3 linked regions of the Roseimicrobium gellanilyticum genome follow. The protein of the gene in region 1 interacts with the protein of each later gene in a pairwise test. Links are inferred from orthologs where the notes say so. Each region holds a gene or a part of one and is shown in the gene's direction. Other genes may lie near its edges. The genes, in order: rlmB, tsaE and DES53_RS12165.

Region 1 (5,431 bases):
TTCCGATCCAGCGTGGAGTACGGCAGCATGGAGTACTCCGCCGTAAGCCAGCCGCCGGGCACGCCCTGCACCTTCATCCAGCGGGGCACTTCGTCCTGAATGGTCGCGGCGCAGATCACCTGCGTCTTGCCAAAAGACACGAGCACCGAGCCCGTGGCATGGGGAGCAATGTCGGGCTGGAAGCGGATTTCGCGGAGTTGGTCGGGAGCGCGGTTGTCAGAGCGGGCCATGGTAGGGAGTCAGGAAGGGATGATGTGGGGAGCCGTGACCAATGAACGGCGCAGGGCGCTTGTCGACCGGGGATTCAAGAATTGCTGCCGCGACCGGCCCACTTTCGTACATTCGCCATTTGCCCGAAGGGTCACCTTCGCCATGCTATTGGGGTGCCCCAATCCGTCACCATTTCCGTTCCAGCCACTTCCGCCAATCTCGGCCCCGGCTATGACTGCCTTGGCTTGGCCCTGTCCCTCTACAACCACACCACGGTCACGATTTTAGAGGGTGACCGGCCTCACATCGAGCCGCACCACCCCATGGTGGAGGCCATTTCCGCGCTCTTTTTCCAGCAGCCAGACGTGGAGGAGGCCCCCTTCCCATTTTCATGGAGCATCAAGGGGGATGTCCCACAATCCCGTGGACTCGGTAGCAGCGTGACCGTCCGCTTGGGTATCATGATGGGGCTGAACGAACTGTGCGGCCGCCCACTGGACAGAGAGCGACTCTACGCCCTCTGCTCCGAAGCGGAGGGTCATCCGGATAATGTCGCTCCCGCCCTCTTCGGGGGCTTCGCCGTGGCCAGCAAGGAGCAGCGTTTCCGCTTTCCCGTGGACGACCGGCTGAAGGCCGTGATCCTCATCCCGGAGTACGAAGTCCAGACCGCCCACGCCCGCACTGCCCTTCCGGAGAGCGTGCCTCACTCCGACGCCGCCCGGAACACTTCACACGCCTGCACTTTGGTCTCGGCTTTCGCGACCGGTGAATATGAGCGCATGGGCGCGGCCTTGGAAGATTTCCTGCACCAGCCCTACCGCCGCCACTTGGTACCGGGCCTGTTTGAAATCGTCGATGCCGGTGTCGATGCCGGGGCCATCGGCGGGTATCTCAGCGGCTCCGGCTCAGCGGTCGCGTGCCTGACCACCTCCGGCGATCCAGCAGCCATCGCCAGCGCGATGCAGCAGGAACTGGCGAAGACTGGCGCCACCGGCCGCACTATTGTGGTGACTGCCGACAACACTGGCGCGAAGCCTCTTCAAGACACCGCCTAGCCGTCATGAAGGATCGCCTCGAAGAACTGGAGCAGTGGGGCATCGAGGTGATCCTCCACAACCGTCGCGGTTGGAAGGAGAGCCTCGCACGCGTGCTTGTTCACGGGCTGTCGTACGTCTATGCCGGATTGGTACGCCTTCGTTTGAAGCTCTACCGGGACCGCTACATTCACGATCACCATCTCGGCATTCCCGTCATCAGCATTGGCAATCTCACGGTGGGCGGCACGGGCAAGACACCCGTGGCAGAGCTCCTCGCACGCGCTCTGCAAAAGCGCGGTCGCAAGCCCGCCATCCTCAGCCGTGGCTACAAGAGCAAGCGACAGAAGCGCGTGCGCATCTGGACGAAATGGCTCGCCCGCATCCGTGGCGAAAAGCTTCCGCAGAATCCTCCTCGTGTCGTGAGCGACGGCGAGCGTGTGCTGCTGGACAGCCACACCGCCGGTGATGAGCCCTTCATGCTGGCCAGCAACCTCCCCGGCGTGCCCGTGGTGGTGGACAAGGATCGCGTGAAGGCCGGACTGCATGCCATCGAAAAGTTTGGAGCCGACATCCTGTTGCTGGATGACGGCCTGCAATATCTCCGTCTCAAACACCGGCTCGACATGGTGCTGGTGGATCGTACCGCCGCCTGGGGAAACGGTTATCTCCTCCCCCGCGGCACACTGCGGGAGCCGCCGCGCCATCTCAAGCGCGCGAGCTACATCTTCCTCACCAAGTGCGATGGCTCGGACAACACCGCAATCATCAAGGAACTGCGCAAGTACAACCGCGTCGCGGAGATCATCGAGTGCCGGCACCGCCCCATGCACCTTGAGAACATCTCCACGCGTGAACGCATTCCGCTGGAGCGTCTTTACGGCACGCACATCGGCGCCGTCAGCGGCATTGCCGTACCCGAGAGCTTTGAGAACGGCTTGCGCAAGCTGGGGGCGAAGGTGGAAGTCTTCCACCGCTTCGCCGATCATCACCGGTTCACGCTCCGTGAGATCAAGCAGTTCTTCGACCGCTGCGAGCGGCGCGACGTGGAGATGATTGTCACCACGGAAAAGGACTTCGTCCGTTTCCCTGAAATCAAGGATCTGGTGGTACCCATCTACTTCCTCCGCGTGGAGATTGAGATCGTGAATGGCAAGGAAGTCTTCGACCGCATGGTGCGCGTCCTGTGCGAACCACGTGAAGTTCCCAAACCGGTTTACGGCTCCGAGCTCATTGGGCGGGCATTGGAAGAGTAGACACGGCTTGACTCTTGGTCCCACACATCGGACCTATCCTGTTCCCTCCCCATGCGCCGCAACGAACGCCACGAAGCCCGGGCCAACAAGCACACCGCTGCTGTTGGCGACATCCATTTCTATGACGAGGGCGACCTGGGCCAACTTATCGAAGCGAGTCCGAATCCCCTGGTGCTGATCCTCGACTGCGTGCAGGACCCGCACAACTTCGGAGCCTGCCTGCGCACCGCTGATGCTGCCGGGGTATCCGTGGTGGTGGTGCCCAAGGACAAGAGTTCGCCCGTGACCGATACCGTGCGGCGGATTGCTTGCGGCGGCGCGGAGAACGTACCCATCGCACGCGTCACCAATCTGGCTCGGGCCATGGACAAGCTGAAGGAGCTTGGCGTCTGGCTGATTGGCACGGCCGATGAGGCCGGCAAGTCCCTCTATGAAATGGATCTCAAAGGTCCCGTCGGCATCGTGATGGGTGCAGAGGGTGAAGGCATGCGCCGTCTCACCGGAGAACGTTGCGACTTTCTCGCGCAAATTCCCATGAGCGGCAAAGTGCCCTGCCTGAATGTGAGCGTAGCCACCGGCGTCTGCCTTTTCGAGGTCGTCAGGCAACGCCTGTAATCATTCTTTTTCCTCCGCACGAATCCATAATCTCGACGGAAACGTGCAAAAAATCAGCATGACTTGGTGAAAGTCCTGCGTGTGATTGACACGCTGGGTTCAAACCCCTAGCATTCGGGTTCCAAATTTTTTCATGCCCCAAACTTCCGCCATCCTGCACCCGGATTCGGACAAGGCTCACTACCTTGCCCAGGGGGTGCTGTGCGTGCTCGCGGCCTCCACGGTGGCCGGTGTGGCATGGGCGTTCTGGCATGGCGTGGGACAGCCCTCTGCTCAAGCAAACGGCGCCCCCTTGACCGCCACTTCCGGCATGCCGGCACCGGCCGTCTCGCCCATACCTGCCCCTGCACCCGTCACACTTCCGCCATCCACTCCCCTGCCGCCAGACTCGATGGTGCTCGCACCGCCCATCCTGCCCTCGGATCTGAGCGCACCCGTGAATCCCACGATTCCCATCATGCCGTTGGAGCGCCCGCCGGCGCCTACAGCTGCGGCGCTTGCGAGCCAGCCGCCGCCCCCGATGACGAACACCCTGCCTGCGCTGACGGGTGTTGCCATGACGCCCTCCACGATTGCACCGATTGGTGAGCCCTCCTTGGCGCCCTCCCGGCTTCCGGCACTGCCTCCCGGCAAGGAGCTGAAGAACCCGCAGGCAAGAGAATCGGTCACCGCTGCACGCCACGCACGCAAGCTGCAGGACATGCGCGCCGCGCTCGACGAACTGCGTACGGCGGATCTGCGGGAACCAAACCATCCCGAAATCCTGGGCGAAATGGCCCTGACCTACGAAGCCATGGGCCTTGGCACCAAAGCGCAGGCATCGTGGAAGCAGATCGCTGCTTTGGGTGAGGCTGAGGCAGGCGGCTACTACCTGCTGGCGAAGTCCAAGCTGGATGCCGCCGCCGAATCGGCGCCGCCTCCCGGCACTCCTGCCAGCCCGGTACGCCTTGGCAACTGCACCGTGGTCCAGGATCCCACCGTGCAGAAAGGCGAGCGCATCACCGTGCGCGTCCCTGTCATCTCGACTCCCGGTGCCACCATCAATCCCGGAGAAATGGCCATCCATGTCTTGCTCTTTGAGTCCGTCAATAACGGCGAGCGCATCGAGCAGGTGCGGGCCGCACCTCCGAAAGAAAGCTGGGTATCCGACCCCGTAAACTGGCAGGACGAAACACGCGAGGAACTCGTGGACGTGGTCTACGACCTCCCTCCTCCCACCGCCGAGCAAATCCGCGATCTCGGCAGGCGCAAATTTCACGGTTATATAGTGAAACTGTTCTACCAGGACAGACTGGTGGGTGAACAGGTACAGCCTGAGTCACTGCGGGAAACGGCCCGGCGCAACTCGCCCGGTGGCCTGGACAATTCCCTCTTCCCCAAGTGAACGAAACTCCTGGCTCAATAGTGGTGCTGTTTGTGGATCCGGATGCGGAGGTACGCACCCGCCGCGTCGCTACGCTCACCAGCCGTGGTGTCACCGTGCTGGAAGCGGAAGACGCCGAGACCGGTGTGATTGTAGCTCAGACACTCAAGCGGCTCGATGTGCTGGTCAGCGAGGGCTACCTCAAGGAGGGCGGCTACACCGGATTCGATCTTCGTGATGCGGTGAAGCAGAAGTTCCCGCAGGTACGCACGATTTTCACAAGCCGGTACGAACTGACCGGCTACGAGCAGTACTTCGAAGGCTGCCCCCTCATGGTGGAGCCCGTGAACGAGTCCCAACTTTTCAGTGAAGTGCTCGGCCTCCGCGAATCTGGTGCCGCCAAGCCCGCAACCGCTGTACCGAAGGCAGTCATGTCGGCTCCTGTGGCAGTGGCTGTTGCCGTTCCTGATGATGGCGTGGCAAAGGCGGTACTCGTGGAAGACGACGAGGAGAACCAGCCCCACAGTCTGGCACCGAAAACCGACCTCGGAAACTACACGGTCACCGAGCACCTCTATGCGGAACGTGACGCGGAGACCTACCTGGCCATCCAGCGCGGGGTGAACCGCGAGGTCGTGCTGGTGCTGCTGCGTCCCGATAGGGTGAACCAACCCGGTGCGCTGGATGCCTTCCATGAGCGCGAACGCGTGAAGGCCTCCATCGCACACCCACGCATCGCACCTCTCTACGAGGCGCTGGAAGTGGGCGGCCGCCATTTCTACACCCGCGAAATGCCCAATGGACGCTCCGTCGAAGAGCTTCAGGAGGCAGGCACCAAGTTCAAGGAAAAGCAACTGGTCGACATCATCGCCAATGTCGCGGAAGCCATGGGGCACGCCACCGGGCGTGGCCACCACTACCGTATGCTGAGCCCCCGCGATGTCTTCGTGGAT
Region 2 (4,224 bases), on another replicon or contig:
GCGCAGCAACCCGGGCAACCGAGGACCCGGACGGACCCAATACCGTGGGCATCCTGGCGAGCATGCTGTTCATGCTCGTGATCTGCACCTTCATCATCGTCTACCTGAGGCTCTTCCGGGATTTGCACCCGCCGGAGCTCTTCGGTTTGAGGCACATGCCGGTGCACCACGCCTTGTTGTGGGGGTTCCTGGCGATCGTCGTTACCTACGCGGTGGTGTTTTTGGTGGCATCACTGAAAGATGGTATCTCCCAGGATCAGTCCCCGCAGGAAACCGTGGACTCCTTTCGCAAGACCACGGACTGGGGGTTCCGCATTTTGATGGGATTTATGGCGATTGTTATTGCGCCTGTCACGGAGGAGTTGATCTTCCGGGGGTTTGTGTATGGAGTAGCCAAGCGCTTCACGGACCGTTGGTTTGCCACCATCTTCTCCGCAGTCATGTTCGCCATCGTCCATTTCCACGTTGGAACCGCGCCGGAATTGTTTGTCCTCGGCCTGGGCTTTGCTGTGGCGTACGAGCAGACGGGAAGCCTGTTGGTGCCCGTCTTCATGCACATGTTTTTTAATGCCTGGAACATTTTCCTGATGGCTGCGGCTGCTGCCTTTTCCTGAGATTCCAACCATGTCGACTGTTTCCGAGATTGGAGAGAACCGCCTGGTGCAACTGCTCACTGAGAAGTTGCCGGGGCGTGAGGACGTGGTGAAAGGCGTGGGTGACGATTGTGCTGTGGTACTACCCGCGCCGCGTGGGTGGCTTCAACTGCTGAAGACGGATTGTGTGGTGGAAGGTGTGCATTTCCTCCGTGAGCACGCTCCCGAGCAGGTGGGGTGGAAAGCCATGGCTCGTGTGGTGAGCGACATCGCCTCCATGGCCGGAGAGCCCCAGCATGCGCTCGTCACGCTGGTGCTCCCGCCCGACACGCAGGTGTCATGGGTGGAGCGGCTCTATGATGGTCTGCAGCGTTGCGCGAACCTCTTCAACATCGCTCTCGTGGGTGGAGAGACCTCGTCAGGAAATCAACTGGTGATCTCCGTGAGCCTCGCCGGGAGGGTGAAAACCACGCGCTGCGCCCGCCGTGACGGTGCGAGAGAAGGCGATGCCATCATGGTCACGGGAAAGCTCGGTGGTTCGCAAGGGGGGCACCATCTCACCTTCATCCCGCGTCTCTCGGAGGCTGACTGGCTGGCGGACAATGCCCGGCTGCATGCGATGATGGACATCAGTGATGGCCTCGCCAAGGACCTGCCGCGCATGGCGTTGGCCAGTGGGGTGGAGTTCGTGCTGGAGGAAAGTTCCCTCCCTGTGCATCTTGGTTGCACGCGTGAACAGGCATGGAGCGACGGGGAGGACTATGAGTTGCTGCTTGCCGTGCCGCTGAGAGCCGCCCGACGGCTTGAGAGCGCATGGAGCCGGAAGTTTCCTGAAACGCCGATGACCTGCATCGGCAGGTTTGTCCCGGTAGGTCACGGGGTGAAGCCCTCTTTTGCCGGGCATGGCTGGGATCATTTTGGACCGGCAAGATGACAGCGCGGCTCGCACAGGTGGAAGACACGGTGGCTTGGGGGCGAGAACTGGCATCGACCTTGAAATCCGGGGAAATCGTTGCGCTCGTGGGCAACCTCGGTGCCGGCAAGACGCATGCCACCAAGGGCATCGTGGCCGGGCTTGGGAGCGATGCGGAGGTGAGCAGCCCCACGTTTACCCTGGTGCATGAATACGAAGGCGGCAGGCTTCCGGCATTCCACTTCGATTTCTACAGGCTCGATGCCGCGCAGGAAGTGCTGAACATCGCGTGGGATGACTATCTGGATGGTGGTGGCGTGGTCATCGTGGAATGGGCCGACCGCTTTCCGGAACTGATCCCTGATGGGGCCCGGTGGTTTCATTTTGAAATCCTGCCTGACGGCGCGCGGCAGGTGGTGGAAAGGTGATGCTTGAGCCTTGCCATGCCTGACTGTGTTCTTGCCATCGAAACCTCCACCCCTCGCGGCAGCGTGGCGGTGGTGAAAGGTGACGCGACTGTGGTGTACGAGCACAGCTTCTCGTCCGAACGTTCGCACAACTCGCAGCTCTTTGAGCCCTTGCGGGAAGCACTGGAGAAGTGCGGAGACGACTTGCGCGCGATTGTCGTGGGGACTGGTCCGGCGTCTTATACCGGTGTGCGCATCGGCATTGCTGCGGCGCAAGGTGTGGCCATGTCTCGTGGCGTTCCGTTGATTGGGTTGCCTTCGGTGCTGGCACCGGAGGTGGATGGTGGGGTGGGTGACAGGTTTGTCGTGTGTGGCGATGCGCGGCGTGGGAAGTATTTCGTGGCGGAGGTGCGTGGTGATGAACTGGTGGGCGAAGTGGTCACCATGGATGCAGATGCTTTCCGCGAGAAGCATGCGGCACGAGGAATGGATACACCCTGGTACACCTATGATGGCAAGGTGCCGCTTGGGCTGGAGGATGTGATGTGTGTCATGCCCTCGGCGATTGGACTCGCGGAGATTGCTGCGGGGATGGTGGAGGATGAGATTGCCGAACTGGCGAAACGGGCGCTGGAGCCTGTCTATCTTGCGGAGGCGTATGTGACGCAGCCGAAAAGAAAGTAGTCCGCCGAGCCTTCGGCGGTCAGGGCGGCGGTGGGGGGGATGTGAGCCGACATCTTTGACGAATGCGGAAAGTAAGTGGCGGGTAGGAAAACCCGCCAGCCACTGTCCGGTCAGGAGACCCGACTTCCTGCAACTGACCGCCGAGGCTCGGCGGACTACTTTCTGCTTCGCCTCGCCTCACACTGCGTGCGAGGGCGCCTTCCAAAAGATCTCTTCGGAGGACTCCTCTACTTTCACAAAGAACGGTCCTCGCAGCGACTCGATAAATTTGTTGAGGCACTCGGGTGAATCTAGTTCCAAGCGAACATGGTGCATGTTGCCTTCTCGCTTTCTGGAAGCGCCGTGCACATAAGGCGCGCTGAGATAGTCCACAAAGCTGAAGGCGAAGTACGCGGCCTCATCCGACATCCATATCAGCTTCAGGAAGCACTCGAAACGCGATGAAGCACCCAGCTCTTCCTCCGCATCGCTTGTTTCTGCCTTAAGGCCGTCCCATCTGCCGTCATTGAAGCTGATGAGATAACTAGGACCAAAGACGTTCAACTCCTTCATCCGCTCCCTGAGTTGGTCACCGAAATCCGGTGCCGCATCATCCATGCGGGAGAGCACCCCAAAGAGCGCGAGCGCGCTCATGTTGTTCGCACACTCGCGGATAAGGCTATCCGTATCGATGTCATACACCACGCCGTCCCGGTAGAGAACGCGCATGAGCTTCTCTACCGTGGGGCTGGGCATGGTGTGGCAATCGTTGACGTCTTAACCCCACAGAGGCGCAGGGTATTCTCCGGCGTCCGTGAGTTTCTTGATGCTGGCGACGACGATTTCCTTGTCCTCGGGATAGGTCACGCCGAACCAGGAGCTGGAGGTCTGCAGCACTTCCACTTCCGCGGTGCCCTGCTTGATGAAGAGGTCCACTTCCTTGGGCACGTAGCACTCGGACTTCTGGCTGGTGCCATCCTTCTTGAGGAAGTTTACAAACGCCTCGCGAAGCTGCGGGAAGACATCCGGGGTGAAGCCCCAGAAGTTCATGCTCACGAGTTCGTGCCCGGTGAGTTCGATGTGGTTGTCCGGGTCTTCCTCGTTGCGGGCGCCGGAGGGAGTCTTCACGATCTTGGTCATCTCCGTCACGGAGGTGAGTTTGCCTTCGTGGCTGGTGCACACGCCGCGGGCCACGCTGCCGTGCTCGGAGAGGGTATTCTTGAGTTGGAAGCCAACGAGCGAGTAGCGCTTGCGTCCATCCACGGGATGAAGCGTGGGCAGGTTTGCGGCGAGCTTGGCAAAGGCGTCACGACCATAGAAGTCGTCCGCATTGATCATGGCGAAGGGTTCCTTCACCTGCGCTTCGGCGGCGAGCACGGCATGCGTGGTGCCCCAGGGTTTCACGCGGCCCTCAGGGACGCTGAATCCTTCCGGTAGGTCCGTGATGGACTGGAAGGCGTACTCCACCGGCACGCGCTTGTCGAAGCGGCTGCCAACCTTCGTCTTGAACTCCTCTTCAAAATCGCGGCGGATGACGAAGACCACCTTGCCGAAGCCCGCGCGCACGGCGTCGAACACGGAATAGTCCAGCACGGTTTCGCCGTTGGGACCCATGGGGTCGAGCTGCTTGAGACCGCCATAGCGACTG
Region 3 (5,356 bases), on another replicon or contig:
CCCAACACATCGGCATGCCAACTGGTGGAGTTTATGGCGCTGTAGTTGGTGCTGTCGTTTGGGAAGGGATCGGTCCAATTGAGTATCTGGTCGGAATCTATGTCTCCCAAGACATCGGCATACCAGTTGGTGTTGTTTATGGCACTGTAGTTGGAGGCATCAAAAGCAAACGGGTCAATGTCATTCGCAAACCCGTCTGCGTCCGCATCGTTGGCTGGGGGGCCATAGGGCTGCGGATCCTGCCAGTTGGGCGTACCGTCGTTGTCGGAATCGCCCAGGACTTCTGCATACCAGTGGACGTAGTTGGTTTCGCTGTAATTGTTGGGATCACTTGGATAGGGATCTTCCTCGTCAATGATTCCATCCGAATCGCTGTCGGGCGGGCCGTAGGGCTGTGGATCCTCCCAATTGAGCGTGCCGTCGTTGTCGGAATCCCCCCGGACCTCTCCATGCCAGTAGATGTGATTGATTTGGCTGTAGTTGTACGGATCGATTGGATAGGGATCTTCTCCGTCAGTGATCCCATCCGAATCGCTGTCGGAAGGGCCATATGGCACCGGATCCTCCCAATTGAGAAGGAGATCGCCGTCTTGGTCATCGTGAAAGGTTTGTCCCCATGCGATGCCATTGATGGGGCTGAAGTTGGTCGGATCGTTGGGAAAGGGGTCGTACGCATCATACCAATTGTCGGAATCACTATCCGTCGTTGTGGGGTCGTAGGGGACCGTGGGCTGCGGGTCCACGGGATTCTTGAAGCCGTCTCCATCATAGTCCGAGTAGCTGGCGCCTGGGTAGCTTGGAAGCTGCCCGCCGGGATAGGTCACGCCGCTGAAATTGTGCCACTCGTCATAGTCGGAGACCTCGTCATTGTCCGTATCCCAGTCCGTGAGAGAGACGGCGAGGGACGGTTTTACGAGATGCAATTCGTCGCCGTCGGAGAGTCCATCGTAATCGGTGTCGAAGCTGAAGGGATCGCTGCCTTCGCTGGCTTCCTCGTCATTTGTGGCGCCGTCGTTGTCCGCATCGTTGTTCTGCAGATTGAGATCCGCCAGGGTCGTCACCTGACTCGTCAGTGGATCGGACCAGGTATCGTTGCTGCCGTTGAAGTCTGAATCCGACCAGCTGGCCATGCCGCTGGGCAGGGGGCTAAAACTCATTGCGGCGACCGCAAGGATTTGCATCCAGCCCGCCCAAGGACGACGACACCGAGAGAGCAAATGGGTGTGACGGGCGGAGCGTGCTGGCATGGCGATTGCGTGTGGAGGCTCGGACGACAGGAGTTTTCTTAACTTCGATAAGAAATTCCCTTGCTATCAGGTCCGCAGCGGGGGCTCAAGATCTTTGTGCCATGCCGTGGTAAATTGCTGAAGAATCCCCGGGGGTACAAGACTCCCTAGACAAGACTAAAATCCCTGAAAATCAACCCTCTGGGGCACGGAGCGCTACCGTTCAAAAATTCCGCAAATAAAAATCTACACAGCGGAAGTCTTTTTTGTTCTAATCGGATCGGAAAGACACCCCTGGCTTGGGGACTCTCCCGCAGAATATAACATATACATAACCTAAATACCTCAGTAATAAAACATGAAAACGAGACTCCAACAGGGCTTCACCCTGATCGAACTCCTGGTCGTGATCACCATCATCGCCATTCTGGCGAGCCTGGCGGTGCCGACCTTTGGTCGAATCCAGGAAAAGGGCAACATCACGAAGGCGATTAGCAATTGCCGTCAGATCATCACCGCCATGCGCATCTATTCTTCGGATCATGGCGGCAACTACATGGACAATGCCAAGACCGAGGACGACACGAATCCTCAGGATGCCAACTCGGCGTTCCGTATTCTCTTTACGGAAAACATCCTGGACAACGAACTTATCTTCGGCAGCCCGGTGAGCAAGTATGTGCCTGATGGCAACATCGGGGGCAAGGACGATACGCAACGCACCAAGGCGGTGGAAAGCGGCGAATGCCACTGGATGATGACCAAGGGCCTCTCCGACTCAGCCTCCGGCAGCGTGCCTCTCGTGTATGAAAACGCCACGAGCGGAGAGTGGGATCCCACCTGGGACATCGACAAGAAGGGCACCAACGCGCGCGGCCGTTCGTGGTCCAGTGGCGTGGTCATCGGCATGAACGACAGCAGCGTGGGCATCCAGCCGCTGGAAGAGAAGAAGGGTACGTCCAAGCTCAAGGACATGGGCGAGGGCAACAACCTCTTCAGCCAGCATGGTGAAGACTTCGAAGTGCTCGACATTGCCGAAGGTGGCTAAGAAATTGCTCAACTGGTAACAGTGTTGATCATGATGCCGCAGGCCGACCGCCTGCGGCATCTTTTTTGGGGTTGCGACAGCGGTGCTTTGGTTTAAAAGCACAGCTTTCCTTGCGCTGCGCAGGCAGCCGCAGTTCATTCCCAGCATTTCATGTCAGCCACCCTTGTGAATGAAATCGGAGCCACGTTGCGGCGCAGGTCGTTCAGCGTTCGCATGGCGTTGTTCCTGACTCTGTGTTGCTGGATGGCCGGCACTGGAGCGGTGCGTGCTTTTGATACGGTGATTCTTGACCCGGGTCACGGCGGGCATGACCGCGGAGCGGCCATTGGGTACGTGTTTGAAAAGCATCTGGCACTCGATACCGCACGCCGGGTGGAGCAGCTGCTTCGCGCCCAGGGGCTCAAGGTTATCATGACCCGCAGCTCGGATGTCTTCATCCCGCTGCCCGGACGTTCCTCAAAGGGGAACAGCGTTCGCAATGCTGTCTTTGTCAGCATCCACTACAATTACAGCCGTGGCGGCTCTGGCAATGGTCTGGAAACCTTCTACTGCCACAATGACAGCTACAAGCTGGCTGGCTACATCCAGGCCTACATCATCCAGGAGTCGCGTCTCTCCAATCGTGGCGTGAAGCATGCGAACTACCACGTGATCCGCGAAACGTCCAAGAACCCCGCCGTGCTGGTAGAGTGTGGATTTGTGAGCAATTCCAGCGAGCGTGCCGCCATGATGACCGGCCTGTACCGCGAGCGTCTGGCCGTGGGCATCGCCAAGGGCATTCTGGCGTATCGCATGGACAAGTAGTATGCTGGCGCATGATTGTCTCGTGCGCGCAGATGCTGGAGGGTGAACGGGTGGCGTTTGCGCGTGGCGTGAGTGCCGCCGATCTCATGGAGGAGGCTGCCCGTGGTATTTTTGAGGCCATTCGCCAATTCCATCCCCAGCCGGGTACGGCGGTCCTCTATCTTGGCAAAGGGAACAACGCGGGTGATGCACTGGTGGTGGGGCGCCTCATGCTGGACTCGGGCTGGAAGGTGCTCGCGCGTCCCGTGGGTGAGGTGGCGGAGTTCAAGGAACTTCCGGCAAAGCATTGGCAGGTGATCTCCGACCGGGTGCCGATCGTTGCGGATCTCTCTCCTTTGTACCGCGAGCCTGGTGCTTTGGTGCTCGTGGACGGCATCCTCGGGATTGGTGCGTCGCCCTCTCCGCTCAAAGGCGCCTATGCGGCAGCAGTGGGGGAGATGAATGCCCTGCGCCGTGCCCGTCATGCCTTCACGGTCGCCATCGATTTGCCCTCGGGGCTGAATCCCACGGCGGATGCGCCATCGGAGAGCGCTTGTGTGGAGGCTGACCTCACCGTCACGGTCGCTCATGCGAAGGATGTCCTGCTCGCCGATGGCGCCACGAAGTGGGTGGGCCGACTGGCCATCGCTCCCCTGGCAGAGCTGGAAAGCATCCACACCGAGGAGACCGCCCGCGTGATCACTTCGCGTGATCTGCTACCGGAGCTGCCGTGCCGCTCATTTGATTTCCACAAGGGACAGGCTGGACGGGTGGGCATCGTGGCGGGTTCGCGAGGTTTTGTAGGTGCGGCGCTTCTGACGGCCACAGCTGCCCTCAGGGGAGGGGCAGGACTGATCACCCTGTATGTCATGGAGGAGGACTACTCCATCTTCGCAGCGCAGGCTCCGCTTGAGGTCATGGTGAAGCCTGTCGCGGACTATCTGGAGGTGCTGGCGAACAAGCACGATGCCCTGGCCATTGGCCCCGGTTTGGGAAAAGAATCCCAGGAGCGCATTCTTGAGATCATCCAGCTCTCGGAGGCGCCCATGGTCCTCGACGCGGACGCTCTGAACATGCTTGCTGAGGGACATCTGGATCTTTTGAAGACTCTCAAGGCACCGGCACTGCTGACACCGCATCCGGGAGAGATGCAGCGCCTGACCAAAGGCGGAGCTCACGTGCATGCCGGTGCTACCCGGCGTGAACAGGCCGAGAAGATGTCCGTCGCTTTCCCCGGTACCACCTGGCTCTTGAAAGGTTCACGTACGGTGATCGCAACGCAGGATCAGGCGACCTCCTTCAACACCACCGGACAACCCGGCATGGCCACGGGTGGCATGGGGGATGTGCTCACCGGATTGTGCGCCGCGCTGATGGGTCAGGGATTGTCGCTTCATGAAGGAGCGTGCCTTGGAGCCTGGCTCAGTGGGAGATCGGCAGAGCGGGCAATGCTTGCCGGGCAGTCGGCGGAGTCCCTGTCGCCGGGCGACGTGCTTGCGCATTTGGGCGAGGCGTTTACCGACCTGAAACGTGGGGTGTTTTGACGGCCTGAGTAGACGGGGCGCTGAAAGCTGGCGGAATCATTCCGGTCCGGCCATTGCCTTCTGCCCCGGCCCGTTTACAGTCCCGCGCCATGAAAAGCAAAGGACTCGGGTGCCTGATCACTTTCCTTGTTGTCGCGCTGGTTTTCAGCGTGCTGTTCAATTTCGTCGGAGCGGCGGCCTTGCTGGGCATCGGCTTGGAGGAGTCGCAGTTCGCCTATGTGCAGCCGAAGCAGAGGTTCAGCCAGGTGCTGGAGCAGAATGCGTTGAACGACTCCAAGGACAAGATTGTGCAGATTGACATGGAGGGCATCATTGCCAGCGGGTCCGCGGGTCAGCTGTTTTCCTCCGGCGGCATGAGTGTGGATGGTGTCAGGCGCGCGCTGGAACAGGCCACGAAAGACGGTGCCGTGAGGGCCATCGTTTTGAAAGTGAACTCCCCCGGCGGTGAAGTCACAGCGTCGGATACGTTGTATCACGCAGTAAAACAGGCCGCGAAAATCAAGCCGGTGGTGGTGTACATGGACAGCATGGCGGCTTCCGGCGGCTACTACCTCGCCTGCGGCGCCACCAAGATTGTGGCCAATGAGACCACGCTCACCGGCAGCATCGGTGTGATCATCCAGACGCTGAACTACAGCCAGACTTTTGACAAGGTGGGCCTGCAGACCCTGACCTTTGCCAGCGGCGCCTTCAAGGACAGCCTCAGTGGTTCCCGTCCCATGCGTGATGATGAAAAGGCCTACATCCAAAACCTC

The links.
Region 2: the proteins of rlmB (region 1) and tsaE interact in binary tests that used the Escherichia coli proteins (3 or more experiments, as listed by UniProt). The link is inferred for Roseimicrobium gellanilyticum from one-to-one orthologs.
Region 3: the proteins of rlmB (region 1) and DES53_RS12165 interact in binary tests that used the Escherichia coli proteins (3 or more experiments, as listed by UniProt). The link is inferred for Roseimicrobium gellanilyticum from one-to-one orthologs.

Annotation. Positions count from the first base shown.
Region 1 is NZ_QNRR01000013.1:67,081-72,511, forward strand. The notes cover bases 1,388-4,333. They hold rlmB (23S rRNA (guanosine(2251)-2'-O)-methyltransferase RlmB), read left to right. Parts: upstream 1,388-2,551; coding sequence 2,552-3,115; downstream 3,116-4,333. Other genes in these bases: lpxK (tetraacyldisaccharide 4'-kinase), read left to right, coding at 1,388-2,500; DES53_RS26615 (hypothetical protein), read left to right, coding at 3,249-4,333. In the rest of the region: rph (ribonuclease PH), read right to left, coding at 1-230; thrB (homoserine kinase), read left to right, coding at 384-1,265; more of lpxK, read left to right, coding at 1,271-1,387; more of DES53_RS26615, read left to right, coding at 4,334-4,499; DES53_RS26620 (SUMF1/EgtB/PvdO family nonheme iron enzyme), read left to right, coding at 4,496-5,431. UniProt on the Escherichia coli protein: Specifically methylates the ribose of guanosine 2251 in 23S rRNA.
Region 2 is NZ_QNRR01000003.1:573,033-577,256, reverse strand. The notes cover bases 247-3,228. They hold tsaE (tRNA (adenosine(37)-N6)-threonylcarbamoyltransferase complex ATPase subunit type 1 TsaE), read left to right. Parts: upstream 247-1,523; coding sequence 1,524-1,934; downstream 1,935-3,228. Other genes in these bases: DES53_RS12135 (hypothetical protein), read right to left, coding at 2,775-3,228; tsaB (tRNA (adenosine(37)-N6)-threonylcarbamoyltransferase complex dimerization subunit type 1 TsaB), read left to right, coding at 1,950-2,597; DES53_RS12150 (thiamine-phosphate kinase), read left to right, coding at 625-1,527; DES53_RS12155 (CPBP family intramembrane glutamic endopeptidase), read left to right, coding at 247-614. In the rest of the region: more of DES53_RS12155, read left to right, coding at 1-246; more of DES53_RS12135, read right to left, coding at 3,229-3,332; DES53_RS12130 (nucleotidyltransferase family protein), read right to left, coding at 3,354-4,224. UniProt on the Escherichia coli protein: Required for the formation of a threonylcarbamoyl group on adenosine at position 37 (t(6)A37) in tRNAs that read codons beginning with adenine.
Region 3 is NZ_QNRR01000003.1:577,971-583,326, reverse strand. The notes cover bases 2,475-5,345. They hold DES53_RS12165 (NAD(P)H-hydrate dehydratase), read left to right. Parts: upstream 2,475-3,089; coding sequence 3,090-4,601; downstream 4,602-5,345. Other genes in these bases: sppA (signal peptide peptidase SppA), read left to right, coding at 4,691-5,345; DES53_RS12170 (N-acetylmuramoyl-L-alanine amidase family protein), read left to right, coding at 2,475-3,078. In the rest of the region: DES53_RS12180 (hypothetical protein), read right to left, coding at 1-1,130; DES53_RS33860 (type II secretion system protein), read left to right, coding at 1,585-2,274; more of DES53_RS12170, read left to right, coding at 2,425-2,474; more of sppA, read left to right, coding at 5,346-5,356. UniProt on the Escherichia coli protein: Bifunctional enzyme that catalyzes the epimerization of the S- and R-forms of NAD(P)HX and the dehydration of the S-form of NAD(P)HX at the expense of ADP, which is converted to AMP.